Regions from separate parts of the Sphingomonas sp. PvP055 genome, predicted to be linked through region 2. Evidence: riboswitches for the same ligand, from Rfam matches in the RefSeq annotation. Region 2 holds a riboswitch; each other region holds the start of a gene.

Region 1 (4,748 bases), on a different contig from region 2:
GACCCGAACAGCTTGGTAGGCATTGAGCGGATCGACGTTCTCAAGGGTCCGACCGCTACCCTTTATGGCGGGGGGATCGGCACGCCGATCGGCGGGGTCATCAATCTCCAAAGCGTCCGGCCGAACGATAAGGCAGGCGGGTATCTGGCGATGCGCGCGGGGAGTTTCTCGACCTGGAACCCCTACGGCGACATCAATGTGCCGCTGGCGGACGGGATCGCGGCGCGGATCACCGGCGAATATCAAAGCAACGGTAGCTGGATCGACAAGGTGTATGGCGAGCGCTGGTCGGTGCAACCCAGCGTCTCGTTCCAGATCGATCCTGCGACCGATCTCCTGCTCCAGGGGCAGTTCAGCCATCGCAGCAATCTCGAATATTCCGGCCTGCCTGCCGATGCCGCGCTGGCCGGCATGATCGACCGCAACGCCTTTCCCGGCTCGCCGATCGATCAGCCGCAGACGACGAACGACATTCGCATGGGGCAGGCGACGCTGCGCCACGCCTTCTCCGACCGCCTGAAGCTGACGGTCAGCGGCCGCTACTATTCGAGCAAGATCAATGAACAGGGGAGCTTCGTCTATCCGGGCCTCTTCCCTACCAAGACCGTCGCGCCGCTCTACGACGTGTTCCCGATCACCATGAGAAACCGCACGAAGGAGGCGACCGTGGATGCCAATCTGGCCGGCGATGTCGATCTGCTTGGGGGCACGCACAAGCTACTCATCGGCGTCAACTACGATTGGACCAGCTTCTATAGCGCGATGGGCTTGTTCGTTAGCGACTCCCCCTCGGGCACGATCGACCTTTCCGACCCGAGCTACGATCTGCACTACACGCCCCAGCTACCGGTCAACTCCTATACCGACGATCGCTTTACGACGTTTGCTGGCTACATCCAGGATCAGGCAACCTACGGTCCGCTGCACCTGACCGGAGGCTTGCGCGTCACCTCGCTAAAGTTCGTCGAGAACAGCAACATCGGCGTCGCCAACGACAAGACCTACACGCACGTCTCACCCCGTGCCGGCGCGACCCTCGACGTGGTGAAGGGCGTCGCCCTCTTCGCGGGCTATGCGACCGCGTTCCGTGCGCCCTTCGGCTTCATCGGCACGCAGACGCCGGTGCCGGAGACGTCGAGCAATATCGAGGGCGGCGTGAAGCTGGCGCTTACCGGCACGGGCCTCTCCGGCACGATAGCGGTGTTCAGGCAGACCCACGACAATGTCGTCACCGCCGATCCCGCCAATGTCGGCTTCTACATCCAGAGCGGACGGCAGCGCGCGCGCGGGGTCGAGGTGGACATGGTGTGGGAGCCGACACCGGCCTTCTCGCTCCTCGCCAATTACGCCTACACCGATACCCGCGACGATGGTGTGGCACCTGGCGACCGGCTCGCTCGTGTTCCGAAAAGTAGCGGGCGGGTCGCGGCTCGCTACCGGGTATTGCACGGTACGGCCAAGGGCTTGTCATTCGGTGCAGGCATCAGCGCTTTTACCTCGCGTGAGCTGACGCTGCCCAATACCCTCGCAGTACCGGGCTATGCCGCGATCGATGCGCAGGCGTATTACGACATTGGCCGGTTCACCCTTGGTGCGTCAGTGGTCAATCTGGGAAATCAACGAGCCTTCGATCCCTATTCCTACCTTGGTTATCCAGTGGTCGCGCCCAACCAGCCCCGTTCGGCCTATGTCACGCTCAAGGTGCGGATATGGCCATGGCGAAGCTGGCGAGGCGCTGGATCGCTTTGGCAAGCATAGGCGTGGCAGTCGCCCCTCTGTCGCCGGCTGCAAGCGCGCGGGCACCGGCGACCGGCGGGAAGATCATTCCCCTCTATGCAAAGGGCGGTGTTCCGTCGCTCGGTGTCCCGGAAGTGCGGGACCGGATGAAGACCGGCGAGACGATGATCTACGATGTCAGCGAACCAACGCTGGAGCTGTATCGCCCTGCACCTGGTCGCGCCAACGGCACCGCCGTGATCGTCGCGCCCGGTGGTGGCTTCGTAGCCCTCGGCTACACTTTTGGTGGCACAGACGTGGCGCAGGCACTGGCCGGCCGTGGCGTTACTGCCTTCGTGTTGAAGTACCGGACGATCCGGAGCGGTGACGGGCCGATGCGGATGCCGGATGTCCATATGAAAGAGATGGGCATCGTCATGTCGCGGGCGGAAACGGGCAGACCGATGGAGATGCCGCGCTTCGCTGGTGAGCCTCATGCGATCGAGGACGGGGCGCGCGCCATGGCGATCGTCCGGGAACGCGCGCGCGAGTGGGGCATCGATCCTCACAAGGTTGGCATGATTGGATTTTCAGCGGGCGCGTATCTTGCAGCCGATCTGGCAATCGGCGCCAAAGCGTCGCGGCCTGACTTTGTAGGCCTGATCTACGGCGGACTACGGACGCCGGTCCCGGAAGATGCGCCTCCCGCATTCATCGCCGGTGCGGCAGATGACGAGTACCAGCGGAACGATCCCGTGCTGCTCTATACTGCATGGCGGCAGGCAGGAGCTTCAGCCGAGCTGCACTTGTATGAACGAGGTAGCCACGGGTTCGATCTGCACGCGAAAGGTACGACGAGCGACCACTGGTTCAACGAGTTTGTCTGGTGGTTGCAATTCCACGGCCTCGTTAAAACCACAGCGAATTAGCCAGACCGTAACGTTCGGCTATGGCGATTGCCCAAAGGCATTGATCGGGATACATCGGCACCGCTGATCTGCTTTTGAAGCAGGCTGGCATGATCGCGTCGGTGTCCTGAGAGGGACTTAATAGGGAACGCGGTGAGGGTGGTTCGCCGCCTGAAGCCGAGGCTGTCCCTGCAACTGTAAGCGGCGAGCGCGATGCATATCGCTTCTTTCTTCATAGGAAGGGGCAGCCACTGGGCCGGACGTTACGTCATAAAGGCCTGGGAAGGCCGTGCATCGTGTGATGACCCGTGAGCCAGGAGACCTGCCGGCGTCTGGTCGCTCTTGCCTGGCCCAGGGGGTGGCCGCGGCACGGTACTCCGTCGAGCGACGACGTGTGCGGTGGGGACCGCACGGGCATGCGTGCCGGTCGCGATGGCGTCCGGCTGGCGCGGATGTCGGCCGTTCGCGGGAGGTCCCTGCCGGGTTCGCTCGACGCCCCGGGGATTACCGTAATGCCATTCCTATTGTCTCGCCTCGCGGTCGCGGGGGCTTTCCTGTCGCCTGTGTTCGCAGCACCTCTTAATGCTCAATCCACGCCCGCCCCCGACAACGAAGACATCCTCGTTGTTGGCCAGCATGCTCAGGACACGCTCACCACGCCGAATGCGACCGGCAGCCGCCTGGGCCTTACGCCGCTCGAGACCCCCGCGACGCTCTCGGTCATCGACGGCGCCACGATCCGCGCGCGCGGCGATATGTCGGTGATCGACGCGACGAGCCGTGCGCCGGGCATCAGCAACGCCGGCAACCCCGGCAATGGCGGCACCGCGCTCGCCGCACGGGGCTTCAGCGGTCAGGGATCCGTGCTCCAGCTCATCGACGGCATCAGGCTGTTCCCGGCTGCGGGCACGATCACCTTTCCGACCGATCCGTGGATGGTCGAACGGATCGACGTCCTGAGCGGTCCGGCCTCGGTGCTCTACGGCCAGGGTGCTCTGGGCGGCGCGGTCAATGTCCTGATGCGCAAACCCGATACGCAGCGGACGCAGGTGGAGGGAGAGATCGGCTATGGCTCGCAGGACAGCTTCCATGTGGCGGCGGGCGCAGGGGGGCCGATCACCGAGCGCCTCTCCTACCGCATCGACGGAAGCTATCGTCGGTCCGACGGCTATGTCGATCGTGGCCAGTCGCGCAGCCATGCCGTCTCGGGCACGCTGCGCTGGACACCGACCGACACGCTCGTCGTCACCGCGCGGGACGATTACGGCGACCAGAAGCCGATGCGCTATTTCGGCACGCCGCTGATCGAGGGACGGCTCGACGACCACATCCGGGACCGCAACTACAACACGCGCGACGGCTTTATCCGCTACCGGGACAACCGCACCAGACTGCAGGTCGACTGGACGCCGAGCGATGCGGTCACCGTCAGCAACCAGGCCTATCGCCTCACCTCCAAACGCTCCTGGCTCAATCTCGAAACCTATTGCTGGATCGCCGCAGACGGGGCCTGCGCCAACGGCAGCGCCAATACCGGTACGCCCGGCCGCATCCTGCGCACCGACATGACCGGCATCGTCCACGACCAGACGCAGTGGGGCGATCAGGGGAGCGTGACGTTCAGGACGGACGTCGCCGATGGCGTCGGCAACGACTTTGTCATGGGCTTCGACGTCAACCTCATCAAACTGACCTACTCCCACAATTTCGAGTCTGACCCGCAGGTTTCGGAAGTCGATCCCTTCGCGTTCGATCCCGGTCTGATCGTCGACACGCAAGGCATCGCACCGCGCTATCGCACACGCACCAACGAATATGCGGTCTTTGCCGAGGACCGGCTTAAGCTCGGCACGCACGTCTCGATCGTCGGTGGCGTCCGCTACGAGCGCGACACAATCCGCCGCTGGTCGATCGACTATCCGGGCGGCACCGGCACCGAGACGTTCGTGCTCGCCAAGCGGCTGCACAATGTGACCTGGCGGGTCGGGAGCGTCTATCAGCCGATCCCGACGGTGTCGCTCTATGGGCAATATGCCACCGGCGTGGACCCGCTGGGGACGCTGACCACCTATTCGACCGGGCAGGTGCAGTTCAGCAACGCGGTCGGCGACCAAATCGAGGTCG
Region 2 (4,748 bases):
GCATCCCAGCGGCGAGGGCCGAAAGCTGATCCTCCATCTTCTGGAAATTATCGGATTACCAAAATATGTGAAATAACATTTCTCAAGTGATCGCCTCGATTTGCGATCTTACAACACCCGCCAGTGTGATGGGGTCAAATGGTTTTGTTATCACCCCGATGATGCCGGGCCTGTTGAGGTGAACGTTGTGAGAAGTGTCCGATGAGAGCAAAATCACTGGAGTAGGCGGTGATCCATCCGTTTTAGTTATTTTTTTTAGCAAATCCGTCCGACTTTTGGCTTCCAGCGCAGCGTCTAAAATTACCAAATCAAACGGTTTTTCAGCTAACGCACTTATCGCATCCGCAGCGCAACTTACTGAAAAGACAAAAATATTTGAATCGAGATGCAGCGAAATCTCTAGTATAAGCCTTATGTCCGGATCATTGTCGACGCAGAGAATGCGCAAACTACGAGTGCTACTCATGCTCCTCCCGCCTTCCCTGCAATAGTGAAAATAGATTCATTTTCTGGATAAGGTTTAGCATGGTATACGAGAAAAGAACAGTGATATGAATACAAGTGCTGTCGAAGCTCCTGTAATGCGGCATCCTTTCAGCGAAATCGATAAGCGTTCACATCTAAAAATGTTTATTAATGGGCGTCTAAGAAATGGCTGACAACCTACTAGCGAGTTGCGATGTTCAAAAAGGTTTTTTAACGCCCTCTCTATGGGGACCGAACAAGGAAATTCAAATTGACTGATGGAATTTCGAACAGCGTCGAGCTTGCTACCCAAATGACGATGGCATGGTTGTCCAACCCTAACACGCGCACGTCGGCGGAGGACGTTGCGGCATTCTTGAAGTCGATGCACGCCGCAGTGGTCGGTCTTTTGGCGGCGCCAGCAGACGTTACTGCCGAGGACGCCGCTCCTGAATTTACCGGGGCAGTCACCGCACGGAAGTCGCTGGCAAATCCCGATGTCATTATCTCAATGATCGATGGCAAACCCTACAAGACGCTGACGCGGCATCTTTCTACCAACGGTCTGACGGCTGGCGAATATCGCGCTCGCTATGGTTTAAAGGCCGACTATCCCATGACTGCACCGTCCTACTCGGCACTGCGGCGGGATATGGCGAAAAAAGTTGGTCTTGGCCGAAAGCCGGGCCAGAAACCGCCAGTCAAGGCAACGGTGCCTACATCTACACCAAAACGTGGTCGTCCCCCGAAGGTAGCCGAGCCTGCGTGAAGTGACAGGCGCCGAACATGCCCGCCGCCACTATGCTTCGACTCGACGTGGATGATCGTCCGCTATTGGGCGTTTTCGGTCCGACCGCTCTACCACCCGAAAGCTGTCAGTCGGCTTTGGGGGGGCAGTCGGCCCGTCGGTCATGTGGCTGAACGTCCCGACCTGGTGGGGAACGGACAGGCAGCTTTCAGGAGGCGGCTGGCGATAGCTGCCGTTCCCGAAAAGGATGCAATTCTGGGAAAGCCTGATCAACCAAGCACAATCTAGCCGCGTTCTGGCTTGCCCTCGAAGTTACTGATGGCGGAAGCGTCGGTGCGGTTCCTCACGCCCCACTCGCACAGGGGCAGCAGAGCCTCGATCAGCGTCATGCCGAATGGAGTGACGGTGTAATCGACTTTGGGCGGCACCTCGCCATAGTCGCGACGAACCAATACCTCTGCCGAGGCGAGTTCACGCAGTTGCTGTATTAGCACCTTCTCGCTGATGCCGGCGACCGTCCGCTTGAGATCGCCGAACCGCCTCGGACCCGAGCGGAGGTGATACAGGATCAGCGGCTTCCATTTGCCGCCCATGATGGCCAGCGCGACATCAAGGCCGCAGTCAGATGGAGGAACGCTCATCGCATCTCTTCGGTACTTACCTTTAGGTAGGTTCTACCCACATTACCAGTGCCGGTCCATATTCTAAAAACGTGCGCGACGGGATCAATCATCTTTCCGTCGCAACAATGGAGCTTAAACATGACCGACACGCCGACCATCCTGATCTATGCAACATATCGCATCCAGCCCAGCGACGTGGAAGCGTTCCGGGATATCGCTTCGCGCATGGCGAGCGCGGCCAGGCTGCGGGACGGCTGCGTATTTCTTGACGTTACGGAGGAAGTAGGTGCCGCCGGCACGTTCCGGCTGATTGAAGCCTGGCGAGATCAGGCGGCGTTGAACGCACACCTCTCCACGCCCGATTTCCAAGCGGTATTCGAAGAAGCTGGGAAACTCGGCATCACCGACCGTCAGGCCGACTCCTATTCGATTTCGGGCAGAGCGGCGCTCGACATGCCGTCCTGACCGGAATGAGGACCGGCCCACAAGGCGTTCCAGCAAACGGACGGCGGGAGAGAAGGCGTCGGCCTTCTCGGAATCGATCGTGAACTGAGAATTTATCCAGTGTCTCGATATCCCGTTTGATTGGCATTTTAGGACGTAGTGGGGGGTGGTTGTCCGGCAATGCCGATCGCACTGCGATAGGGCAGCTCTGAGCAATCTTGCAGATTGACGGTGCCACGGGTACGCGCTTCTCGTCTAGCTGGATGAATATCTTGCTGGGCAGTGATCGCGCTGGTGTCCCGAGAGGGACTTAATAGGGAACACGGTGTGGGAGATACTCTCCCGAAGCCGAGGCTGTCCCTGCAACTGTAAGCGGCGAGCGAGACGTACATCGCGTCCTCTTTTGGAGGGTGCAGCCACTGGACCAACGCCGTAACGGCCGAGATCCGGGAAGGCCGTATATCGAGCGACGACCCGTGAGCCAGGAGACCTGCCAGCGTCTGGTCGCTCTTGCTTTGGTCCAGGGGATGGTCGGGGCACGGTTCTTCCGTCTGAGCGACGAACGAGCGGCGGGGGTCGCATCGGTTCGTGTCGCGGGCGCTTGCGTCCGCCTGTCGACGCGTGCCGACCGTTCGCAGCGGACGCCCCCGTCCGAAGTCGCTTGGCGCACGGGGGACGGACATGAAGAATCTGAGATTACGAACAAAATGGCTCGAATGCGTGGCTATAGCTTCGGCATGTAGCACCACACCAGCATGGGCTCAGGGGCAAAACACCGAGGCTGTGCCGTCACAGGCACCAAACGACATTGTCGTGTTCGGCCGCGGCGAAGCGAAGATCGGTGTTGCGCATGCAGCAAGTGAGGGCACCGTCGCCGGTGCCGACCTTCTGGTTCGCCCGCTGCTGCGCGTTGCCGAACTGCTAGAGGCGATACCTGGCATGGTCGCTGCGCAGCATTCGGGAAGCGGCAAGGCCAACCAGTATTTCCTGCGTGGCTTCAATCTCGATCACGGTTCGGACTTCACGACTTATATCGACGGGGTGCAAATGAACCTGCGCACCCACGGTCATGGCCAAGGCTATCTCGATCTCAACGGACTGATCCCGGAGATCGTCGCGCGCGAGGATTTTCGCAAAGGGCCATACCGTGCCGATGGCGGCGACTTCGCGCTGGCGGGGGCTGCCTACATGACCACGATCGACAGCTTCGCCCGGCCGTGGCTTTCGGTCGAGGGCGGCTCTTATGGCTATGGTCGGATCGCCGCGGGCGGGACGATTGACGGGATTGGTCCGGGGAAACTGACGCTCGTCGCGCAAACCAAGGTCTACGACGGACCATGGGAGGAGCCTGAGCATATGCGACACGCATCTGGCTTTGCGAAATATACCGCTCCAGCTGGCGCAGGCCAGGTCGAAGCCTCGCTCAACGCCTACCGCGCGACCTGGCGTCCGACCGAACAGATTCCCGAGCGCATAATTGGTACCGCGCTCTGCAAGGACGTGTTCTGCTCACCCGATCCGACGGCACGCGGCGAAACGACACGGCTCGTCGGCAACGTCGCGGTCCGCCAGCCTGACTGGCACGCCAATGTCTATGGTCAGTTCTACGACTGGTCGATGTATTCGAACCCGACCTACACCGACCCGGACGGGACCAGCGCACAGATCCGCCAGTTCGACAAACGCTGGATCGTCGGCGCGAGGGGCGAAAAGCGTTGGACGCTCGCACCGACCCTTGCCGTCTCGCTCGGCACCGAAGAGCGCTACGACCATATCGGCAGCGTCGGTGTGTATCGCACCAGCGCGCGATCGTTCCTGTCGTCGCTCGGCCGCTACCATGTCGAGGAAGCGTCGGCAGCATTGTACGGCGAAGCGACGTGGACGCCGGTTACGGGTCTCCGCCTGATCGGTGGGGTTCGTGGGGACTATTATCACTACGTCGTTCGCGCGCGGGATCAGGCGGCGGTCTTGGCCGGCGAAGGCAGAGGCGACGACGCGATCCTGTCGCCCAAGGCATCAATCGCGTACTCGCCGACCGATCGGCTGGAGTTCTACGGCAACTGGGGACGTGGGTTCCACTCCAACGACGTCCGCGGCGCGGTAAACGTCGAAACGCCGGTGCCTGTGCCGGTCCGCGGCAACGGCCGCGAAGTCGGCGCCCGGTGGCAGTTACCCGGCATTACGCTGACCGCGACCTATTGGTGGCTCGACGTCGACAGCGAACTGCGCTTCGTCGGAGATTCCAACGCGGTCGAACCGACCGGTGCCAGCGAGCGTCGTGGCTATGAACTTGTGGCGTTCTGGCGGCCCAGGCCGTGGCTTGCGATCGACGGCAATTACACAGCGAGCCGGTCGCGGTACGACAATGGCGATCGTATTCCCAACGCCTTCGAGAACGCCGCATCCGCCGGGATCGCGCTGGTGCTCAATCCTTGGGAGGCAAGCGTTCGCGTCCGCCACCTCGGGCC
Region 3 (4,748 bases), on a different contig from region 2:
TCCGGCCATCCACCTCGGGCAGAACGACGTGCATCGCGAGATCCGCGGGGCTCAGCCCCCGCGCCGCCGCCGCCCACGCCGCCCGATCCGACGTCGCGAGCGCGACCTGGAACACCGGCACCCCGGCGCCATTGAGCGGCGTAACGCCCGCCGCATCGCTCGCCGAGAAGGCGGTGGCGTTGACGATCGCCGCAGGCGCGAGCGCCGCGACCCAGCGCGCGATCCACCCGCGCGCCGCGCCGTCTTTGAGCGACGGGACGAACAGCCCGATCACAGCGTACCCCCGCGCCTCGAAGCCCGCGTGCAGGGCTGCGATCGGCGCGACATCGGATGCGATCAGATACGACCGGTAGAAGACCAGCAGCACCCGCGGCTTGCCCGCGGTGATCGCGAATGCCGCCGGGCAAGAAGCGCCGGTGCCCGGCTGCCACCCCCCGACGCCCGCGATCCCGTGCGCTTCGATCGTTCGGTCCGTCGTCAGCGCCGCCGCCGCCGCCAGGATCTCCAGCGCCGCGCGCGCGGCGGACGCGCCGCCGAGGTCGCACAAGTCCGTCAGGCGTCGCAACGTCGCCACCGCAACGGTCGATACCGCATCCAGTCTTGGATCCACGCGCCCGTCGGCGGGCAGCACCGCAAGCGCGATCCCGCGTTGCCGCGCGATCGCCGCGAGTTGCTGGAGTCCGTAGGACCAATAAGCGGTCCCGCCGATCAGCCGGACCAGAATGCCCTTCGCGCCACCGAGGGTCCGTTCGATGTAGGTATCGACCGACAGGGGGTGCGCGAGATCGGCAAGGTTGGCGAGCCGCACCGAGGGCAAAGCCGGTCCAGCCGCACGCCACCCGACCGCGAAAGCGCCCAGGTCGCTATCGGAGAAGGACAGCACGACGAGATCCGCGGCATCCTGCCCCAGATCGCGCGGTGTCGCGGTGTCCTCGATCCCATGCGTTTCGCGAAAGACGACGTGCATCGGGGCTCAGCCGATCAGCGCCGCCTCGATGACCGCCGGATCGAGCCGGTCGCGTTCCGCAATCACCACCAGCCTGGAGCCGCGCGGTTCGTCTGTGCGCCACAAGCGATCGTAGTTCGTCCGTACCCGTGCGCCGACCGCCTGGACGAGCAAGCGCATCGGCTTGCCCGACACCGCGGCAAACCCCTTGATCCGCAGCACATCGCCTCGGCTCGCGAGCGCTTCGATCCGGGCTTCCAGACCGGCCGGATCCGCGATCTCACCACAGTTTACGACGATGCTGTCGAAATCATCATGCTCATGGTCGTCCTCGCCGTCGTGATGCGATGGGCGGGCCGCGATATCGTCTTCTGCCGCGGCGCCCAGACCCAGCACGATCCGAGGATCGACGACGCCGTCGACAAGTTCGATCACCGGGATCGGACGCGACATTTCAGCGGCGATGGCCGCTCGCGCCGCGGCGATTCCTTCGGGACCGGCGAGGTCGCATTTGGTCAGCAGCACCAGATCGGCGCACGCCAGTTGATCCTCGAACACCTCGGCGAGCGGCGTGTCATGATCGATGCTGGGGTCTGCGTTGCGCTGCGCGTCAACCGCCGCAAGGTCGGGCGCGAAACGCCCGGCGGCGACGGCCTCCGCATCGGCGAGCGTGATGACGCCATCGACGGTGATGCGCGACCGGATCGCCGGCCAGTCGAACGCCTTGAGCAGGGGTTTTGGCAAGGCCAGCCCGGATGTTTCGATCAGGATGTGGTCGGGCCGCGGATCGAGCCGGAGCAGCATCTCGACGGTCGGAATGAAGTCGTCCGCGACGGTGCAGCAGATGCACCCATTCGCCAGCTCGACGATGTTCTCGGCAGGACAATCGGGGATCGCGCATCCCCTGAGGATATCGCCATCGACCCCTAGAGTGCCGAATTCGTTGACCACCACCGCGAGCCGGCGGCCCTTGGCGGTCCGGATCAAATGGCTGATCAACGTCGTCTTGCCGGCGCCGAGGAAGCCGGTGACGATCGTGACGGGAACTTTCGAAAGGTCGGACATGTTCTTCCCCGTGGCGCAACAGCAACGAACGGGTGGGGCCGATCAAGGACGGCGCGCGACGACGGACGAGCGCCAGAAGCCGCCCGAGCCACGCACCGATGCAGCCCCAGCCGCATAGGCTCGTCGCTCAGACGGAGAACCGTGCCGCGGCCATCCCCTGGGCCAAGGCAAGAGCGACCTTATCGCCGGCAGGTCTCCTGGCTCACGGGTCATCGCTAGAGCATCACCTTCCCAGATTGCCCGGTCCTAAGACCGGCTCAGTCCAGTGGCCGCTCCCTTCCGGAGAAGGGGGCATGACGCTTTCGCTCACCGCTTACAGTTGCAGGGACAGCCGCGGATTTGGGGGAAGCCCCCCGCACCGCATTCCCATTCAAGCCCCTCGCGGGGCACCGGCGCGATCAGCGAGGACCGAATAAAGGCCCTCGCGGTGCATATTAGACCAGACGGCACGTGTTGCCAATTCGCTAATCGCCGACATGCTCCAGGACGTTTCCGGCACGGAGAAGCGCCGTGGTCGATCGGCCCGCCAGGAGTGGCGCGAAGAAGATCGTTCCGCCGCTCGCGCGCACCACATCGGCGCCGACCATCGTCTCCGGCGTATAGTCGCCGCCCTTGACCAGGACGTCCGGTCGGATCGTTCGGATCAGGTCGATCGGCGTATCATCCGAAAACGACACGATGTGGTCCACCGCGGCCAGTCCGCTCAGGACTTCGGCGCGGTCGGCTAGGCTGCTGACGGGCCGCGACGGGCCCTTCAGGCGGCGAATCGAAGCATCGTCGTTGAGGCCGACGATCAGGACGTCGCCCTGCCGTCGCGCCAAGTCGAGCAAACGCACATGCCCGGCATGAAGCACGTCGAAACACCCGTTGGTGAAGACGATCCGGGCGCCGTTTGCGCGGACATGGTCGAGTTTTGCGAGGAGCAGCGGCAGCGGGATCATCTTCGTCATCGCGTGGTCGCGCCGATACAGACGTTCCTCCAGGTCTCCGCGAGTCACCGCGTAAGTTCCCTGGCGCGATACCGCGATGCTCGCGGCGACGTTCGCCTGGTCGATCGCCGCAGCGATTGGCAGCCCCTCGACGATCCCCACGACGAGCGCGGCCATCGTGGTATCGCCCGCGCCGGTCACGTCGAAGACCTGCAAGGCCTCGGTCGGATGATCGACCATGGTGCCGTCTCGCGACACCATCAGCATTCCCTTGTCGCCCCGCGTGACCACGAGATAGCGCAACGCCATCGCTTCCAGAACCGATGCCGCGTGCGCAGCAATGTGCGCTTCATCGCAAGCACCAAACAGGGCGTGGAATTCGCGAGCGTTGGGTTTCAGCAGGAACGCACCCTTGTACCGCGAGCGATCGGCGCATTTCGGATCGACGAAGGCGGGCACGCTATATTTGCGGGCGATCGAGAGCAGCAACGGGAGTTGGTGGAGGACGCCCATGTCATAATCGGAGAAGATGACGGCGCGGACACCGTCGATCCGTGCCTCGAACCGCCGCACCAATTCTGCCTGCGCCGTCTCGCTCGCATGCCCGTCATGATCGATCCGCGCGATTTGCTGCACGCCGGAGACGACGCGGGTTTTCTGCGTGGTGGGTCGTCCCGGGTCGATCACGCGATCGAGCACGACCTTTCGCTCCTTCATCATTCTCGCGAGATCGTCTCCCGCTGCATCGTCCCCGGAGACGGTGAGCAGCACGCATCGCTGGCCCAGCGCGGCAACGTTCGCCGCCACGTTCGCTGCGCCACCGGGGCGCGACTCCTCGCGCGCCGCGCGCATGACCGGGACCGGTGCCTCGGGCGAAAGCCGACTGGCTTCGCCGATGATGTAGCGATCGACCATCGTATCGCCGACGATCAGGATGGCCGGGGGGCGTTGGTGAGTCATCTTCGGGTCTCCGCAATGTCAGCGCCAGCCGCGAACCTGAGAGGGTTCAGGACGCGTGGAGAGGGTCGGCCAGCGGCGTGCCCAGCCGCCGCCGTGATCCTGATGGGGAACGACGATGATCGAAACGGGCGCGTTCGGGGCCATGCGCGCGACGAAACTTCGGGCAATCGTGGGGTCGACCACGGGGTCATCGCCGCCCACGAAATGAACCTGCGGCACGCTCGACAGGAGCGCCGCTTCGGCTGCTGGATCGAGCGAGCGCGACAAGGGGGATAAGTGCCGTGCGCGCGTCCACTGCGCCAGATCGAGATTGGCGGCGACCGTCACCAGCGCCGCCACATCCCGCCGCCGTTCCGCCAACAGCGCTGCCAGCGTTCCGCCTCCCGAATATCCGACGAGGATCAGTCTAATCCGGTTCGTCTGTCGAAGGAGAAGATCCAGCGCCTCGGACGCACTGTCGATCACTTCCGAGGAGAAACGCGCGATACTCCAGTAATCGCTCTGGCAGTGACGCGAACGGGCAGCGTATTGGCAAGGTCTCGCCAGCCAGGCGACCGCGCCCTGACCGGGGTGTTGCACGGCAAGTTGCAACGCGACGGGGGCGGTCGGTGTCGGATCGAGCGAACGGCGCCCTTCGCGCGTGTAGGCGAAGCCGTCGCCCTCGATGTAGATCACGAGGACATCGGATGTATCGCGCCCTGATCGCGTGGCTGATGCAAGGTCGAAGCGCCCGGTCGGGATGACCTGCGACTGCCACGCCGCGTCGCGCACCAGGCGCGATGCGGACTGGCGCGCGACGGACGGGCTCCCGAAGCTGAGCGAAAGAAGTGTCGCACAGCATAGCGCAA
Region 4 (4,748 bases), on a different contig from region 2:
AACAGCGCTTCACGATCAGCCGCCCGCAAGTGGTCGAGGCGCAGGTGTCGACCGACGGGACGCGCAAGTGGCTGCTGCGGACCGACGACGGCAATGATTACGAGATGGTGTTCATCCCCGATGCGGACCGCGGCACGCTGTGCGTATCGAGCCAGGTCGGCTGCACGCTCAACTGCCGTTTCTGCCATACCGGTACGATGCGGCTGGTGCGCAACCTGACCCCGAGCGAGATCGTCGGGCAGGTGATGCTCGCGCGCGATGCTTTGGGCGAATGGCCGAGCCAGCCCGAGGGGCGCATGCTCACCAACATCGTGATGATGGGGATGGGCGAGCCACTCTATAATTTCGACAATGTCCGCGACGGGTTGAAGATCGTGATGGACGGCGACGGGATCGGCCTGTCGCGGCGGCGGATCACGCTGTCGACCTCGGGCGTGGTGCCGCTGATGGCACGCGCGGGCGAGGAGATTTCGGTCAATCTGGCGGTGTCGCTCCATGCCGTCACCAACGAGATCCGCGACGAGATCGTCCCGATCAACCGCAAGTATAAGCTCGAGCAGGTGCTGCAGGCGTGCGCGGACTATCCGGGCGCGAACAATGCGCGGCGGATCACGTTCGAATATGTGATGCTCAAGGACAAGAACGACAGCGACGCGGATGCGCGCGAGCTGGTGCGGTTGCTCAAATTCTATGACCTGCCGGCGAAGGTCAATCTGATCCCGTTCAACCCGTGGCCGGGCGCGCCGTATGAATGCTCGACGCCGGAGCGGATCAAGGCGTTTTCGAACATCGTGTTCGATGCCGGCATCAGCGCCCCGGTCCGCACCCCGCGCGGGCGCGACATCGACGCGGCGTGCGGGCAGTTGAAGACCGCAAGCGAGAAAAAAACGCGCGCGGAGCTGGATGCGCTGGCGGCGGAGAAACAGGCGGCGCTGGGCTAGGGTTCGTTTCACCCCCCCGTTCGGGCTGAGCGAAGTCGAAGCCCCCGTCTCCCCCGAGCCTAGGCTTGCTTGGGAGTGGCGCTTCGACTGCGCTCAGGGCGAACGGATGGGGTCGGGCGACGGCTCACCCCAGCGCGTAGAAATCCACCGCCGCATCGTGGAATAGCCGGTCGATGTCCGCCCCAGCATCGCGCGCCATCCGCAGCGCATCGTCGTGCCAGCGCCGCCAATCATCCCCCGACAACAAGACGACCGGCCAGTCGCTCCCCCACATCAACCGCGGCCCGAACACGCTGACGAGATGCGCGACATAAGGCGCGAGGTCGCTCGCGGGCTGGCCGGAGCCCTGTTCGGTCCGCAACCCCGACAATTTGCAATGCACCCCAAGCCCAGCGAGCGCGGCGATGTCGTCGCGCCACGGATCGAGTGTCCCTGCGGCAGGGAACGGTTTGGCGGCATGATCGATCACGATCGGCAGGTCGGGCCAGCGCTCCACGAACCGCGCGAGCATCGGCAAGTGGCGCGGCTGGACCAGCGCATCCAGCCGCAGCCCCGCCGCCTGCATCGCCGCGATCGCGGGGGCAAGGTCCGCGCGCAGCAGCCAGTCGGTATCGTCGATCGACTGGAGCATCGGGCGCAGCCCGCGCAACCACGGGTTGCCAGCGAGCGCGGCGATGCGATCGGGCGCGGCGGGGTCGGCGAGATCGACCCACCCGACCACCGCGCGCACCAGCGGCGTGCGCTCCGCCAGCGCGAGCATCCAGTCTGTATCGGCATCGGTCGGTTGCGACTGGACCAGGACGCTTCCCGCCAGCGGAAGCCCGTCGCACGCGGCGATCAGGTCTGCCGGCCCGAAATCGCGGTGGATCGGCGCTTCGGCCGCCGTCGGCCATTCATGTCCGGGCGTCGTCAGCGACCAGAAGTGTTGGTGCGCGTCGATCCATCGCGTCATCGTCGTTCCTCGTGCAATCCCTTGACCGGAATGCCATTTGCGGACCGCGGAGACCAGCCCCGCGGCGTCAGGTCCGATACCGCTGCAACGGCAGCACCAGCCCGGCGGCCACGAAATAGCTCGCGTCGACCTGCCCCGCGACCGCCTGGTTGAGCCGCCCCGCCGCATCGCGGAAGGTGCGACCAAGCGGATGATCGGGGACGATCCCCATCCCGACCTCGTTGGTCACGATCACGATCGGCAACGGACTCCCCGCGATGGCAGCCAGCAGATCGTCCGTCGCGCCCGCGATGTCATGCTCGCCGAGCATAAGGTTGGACAGCCACAACGTCAGGCAATCGACCAGCACCGCGCCCGTCTCGACCGAAGCGATCGCCGCGGGCAGCGCGAGCGGGCACTCCACCGTGCGCCAGCGCTCCCCCCGGTCCGCGCGATGCCGCGCGATCCGGTCCGCCATCTCGCCGTCGCGGCCCTCGGCAGTGGCGAGATAGGCGAGCGGCCCCGCGCACGCCTCGGCGGTTTGCTGCGCGAGGCGGCTCTTGCCCGAGCGGGCACCGCCCAGGAATAGTGTCGTCCGTGTCACATCTTGCCCTTGCCCAAAGCGCGCTCTAGACGCGCCGATGCGACAGGTTCCCAGAGATGGGATGAAAAGGGAACCCGGAAGCGTGCTCAAGCGCGTCATCCGGGGCTGTCCCCGCAACTGTGACCGGCGAGTCTTGCTCCTTCTGCGTGCCACTGGATCTCCGGATCCGGGAAGGCCGAGCCAGACGACGACCCGGGAGCCAGGAGACCTGCCTGTCGCGGTTGTCCTTCGTCCGGCCGGGGTGTGCCGTGCGATCGAGGTTTTCCTCGCGAGACGACGTGGTTGGGGTCGTGCGCGGCGGGAAACGGAATTCCGACATAGCGCCGTGCGTGCCCCCGTAGCTGTTGCGAAGGGGAATAACCGTGAAGACCTGTGCCTATCTGATCCTGCTGCCGTGCATCGCCGCCGCCGCGCCCGCGTTCGCCGAGAGCGCGCAATCCACCGCCACGCTGGAGCAAGCCGCCAACGCATCGCAGGATATCGTCGTCACCGCCAACCGCGCGGCGCGCCCGGCGGATACCGTCGGCCAGTCGGTCACGGTGCTCGACACCGCGACGATTACCGAGCGCCAGGCGGTCGTCGTGTCCGACCTGCTGCGCCAGACGCCCGGCGTCACCGTGGTGCGCAACGGCGGGATCGGCACCACCACCTCGGTCAGCATCCGCGGCGCGGACAGCGACCAGACCGTCGCGCTGATCGACGGGATCAAGCTCAACGATCCCTCCGCCCCCGGCGGCGGGTTCAACTTCGGCAATCTGCTGATCGGCAACATCCAGCGGATCGAAGTGCTGCGCGGCGCGCAATCGGTGCTGTGGGGCAGCCAGGCGATCGGCGGCGTCGTCAATCTCATCACCCGCCAGCCGACCGAGCAGATCGCGATCAACGCGCGTGCCGAGGGCGGCGGCTATGGCACCGCACAGGGCTTCGCCAACGTCTCGGGCAAGATGGGGCCGGTGTCCGCGAGCCTCGGCGGCGGCTATTACGGCACCGACGGGATCTCGGCCTACGCCCCCGGCACCGAGCGGGACGGGTACCGCAACTATGCCGCGAACGGCAGCCTCGGGATCGCGCTGGCCCGCGACGTCTCGGTCGACCTGCGCGGCTTCTATACCAACAGCCGGACCGACATCGACGGTTTCCCACCGCCCAACTTCACCTTCGGCGACACGCGCGAATATGGCGATGTCGAACAATGGGTCGGCTATGCCGGGCTCAACGCCGCGCTGTTCGACGGGCGTCTGCACAATCGCTTCGGTTATGCGCATACCGACACCGACCGGCGCAACATCGACCCCGATGGCGACCCGACCGAGACGTTTCGCGGGATCGGGCGCAACGACCGGCTGGAATATCAGGGCACCGCGAACGTCACCTCGGCGGTGTTCGCGACCTTCGGCGCGGAGCGGGAAGTATCGCGCTTTTCCTCGTCGAGCTATGGCGGGCCGGTCACGCGGGGCCGGGCGCGGCTGTTCAGCGTCTATGGCCAGCTCGCCGTCACCCCGATCACCGGGCTGACCGCGACCGGCGGCGTGCGGCATGACGACCACAATGTGTTCGGCGGCGCGACGACCTTTTCGGGGAGCGGCGTCTATTCCCCCAATCATGGCGCGACCACGCTGCGCGCGAGCTATTCCGAAGGCTTCAAGGCGCCGACGCTGTACCAGTTGCAGAGCGAGTATGGGAACACGCGGCTGAACCCGGAACGCTCGCACGGCTGGGATGCGGGGGTGACGCAAAAGGCGCTGAACGGCGCGGTCGAAGCGAGCGCGACCTACTTCCATCGCAATTCGTCCGATCTGATCACCTTCGTCTCGTGCGCAGCACCGCTCACGGGGATCTGCGCGGGTCGTCCGTCGGGCACGTACGAAAACATCGCACGGACGCGGGCACAGGGGGTCGAACTGACGCTGCTGCTGCGTCCGGTCGAGCCGCTGACGGTGAGCGCGAGCTACACCTATCTCGACGCGACCGACCGCTCCGCCGGCAGCCGCAATTTCGGGCGCAAGCTCGCGCGGCGGCCCGACAGCAGCATCACGGTCAACGCCGATTATCGCTGGGCGTTCGGCCTGACGACGGGGGCGACGCTGACCTCGGTAGGGGATAGTTTCGACAATGCGTCGAACGCGCGGCGGCTCGACGGTTATGTGCTCGGCGACGTGCGCGCGTCCTTCCCGGTCACGAAGATGGTCGAAGTGTTCGGGCGGGTCGAGAACGTGTTCGATACGAAATACCAGACGATCTACCAATATGGTCAGCCCGGCCGCGCTGCCTT

What was found. A riboswitch is a leader RNA that binds a small molecule or an ion and turns the genes downstream of it on or off. The one in region 2 is predicted to bind cobalamin.
Region 1: linked by a shared signal. The riboswitch ahead of ABIC16_RS18960 (TonB-dependent receptor) and the one ahead of ABIC16_RS19925 (TonB-dependent receptor) in region 2 are both predicted to bind cobalamin.
Region 3: linked by a shared signal. The riboswitch ahead of cobW (cobalamin biosynthesis protein CobW) and the one ahead of ABIC16_RS19925 (TonB-dependent receptor) in region 2 are both predicted to bind cobalamin.
Region 4: linked by a shared signal. The riboswitch ahead of ABIC16_RS00715 (TonB-dependent receptor plug domain-containing protein) and the one ahead of ABIC16_RS19925 (TonB-dependent receptor) in region 2 are both predicted to bind cobalamin.

Annotation. Positions count from the first base shown of each region.
Region 1 is NZ_JBEPNS010000002.1:56,041-60,788, reverse strand. It holds gene ABIC16_RS18970 (TonB-dependent siderophore receptor) at 1-1,758, shown strand, start outside; gene ABIC16_RS18965 (alpha/beta hydrolase) at 1,716-2,645, shown strand; cobalamin riboswitch at 2,728-2,968, shown strand; gene ABIC16_RS18960 (TonB-dependent receptor) at 3,137-4,748, shown strand, end outside.
Region 2 is NZ_JBEPNS010000003.1:6,980-11,727, reverse strand. It holds gene ABIC16_RS19945 (response regulator) at 83-466, opposite strand; gene ABIC16_RS19940 (Ros/MucR family transcriptional regulator) at 737-1,234, shown strand; gene ABIC16_RS19935 (winged helix-turn-helix transcriptional regulator) at 1,498-1,854, opposite strand; gene ABIC16_RS19930 (putative quinol monooxygenase) at 1,975-2,301, shown strand; cobalamin riboswitch at 2,556-2,792, shown strand; gene ABIC16_RS19925 (TonB-dependent receptor) at 2,962-4,748, shown strand, end outside.
Region 3 is NZ_JBEPNS010000001.1:2,028,884-2,033,631, forward strand. It holds partial or broken gene cobN (cobaltochelatase subunit CobN) at 1-967, opposite strand, end outside; gene cobW (cobalamin biosynthesis protein CobW) at 974-2,011, opposite strand; cobalamin riboswitch at 2,182-2,420, opposite strand; gene rfaE2 (D-glycero-beta-D-manno-heptose 1-phosphate adenylyltransferase) at 2,476-3,900, opposite strand; gene ABIC16_RS09765 (hypothetical protein) at 3,919-4,748, opposite strand, start outside.
Region 4 is NZ_JBEPNS010000001.1:150,248-154,995, forward strand. It holds gene rlmN (dual-specificity RNA methyltransferase RlmN) at 1-941, shown strand, start outside; gene ABIC16_RS00705 (amidohydrolase family protein) at 1,066-1,893, opposite strand; gene cobU (bifunctional adenosylcobinamide kinase/adenosylcobinamide-phosphate guanylyltransferase) at 1,961-2,476, opposite strand; cobalamin riboswitch at 2,504-2,706, shown strand; gene ABIC16_RS00715 (TonB-dependent receptor plug domain-containing protein) at 2,839-4,748, shown strand, end outside.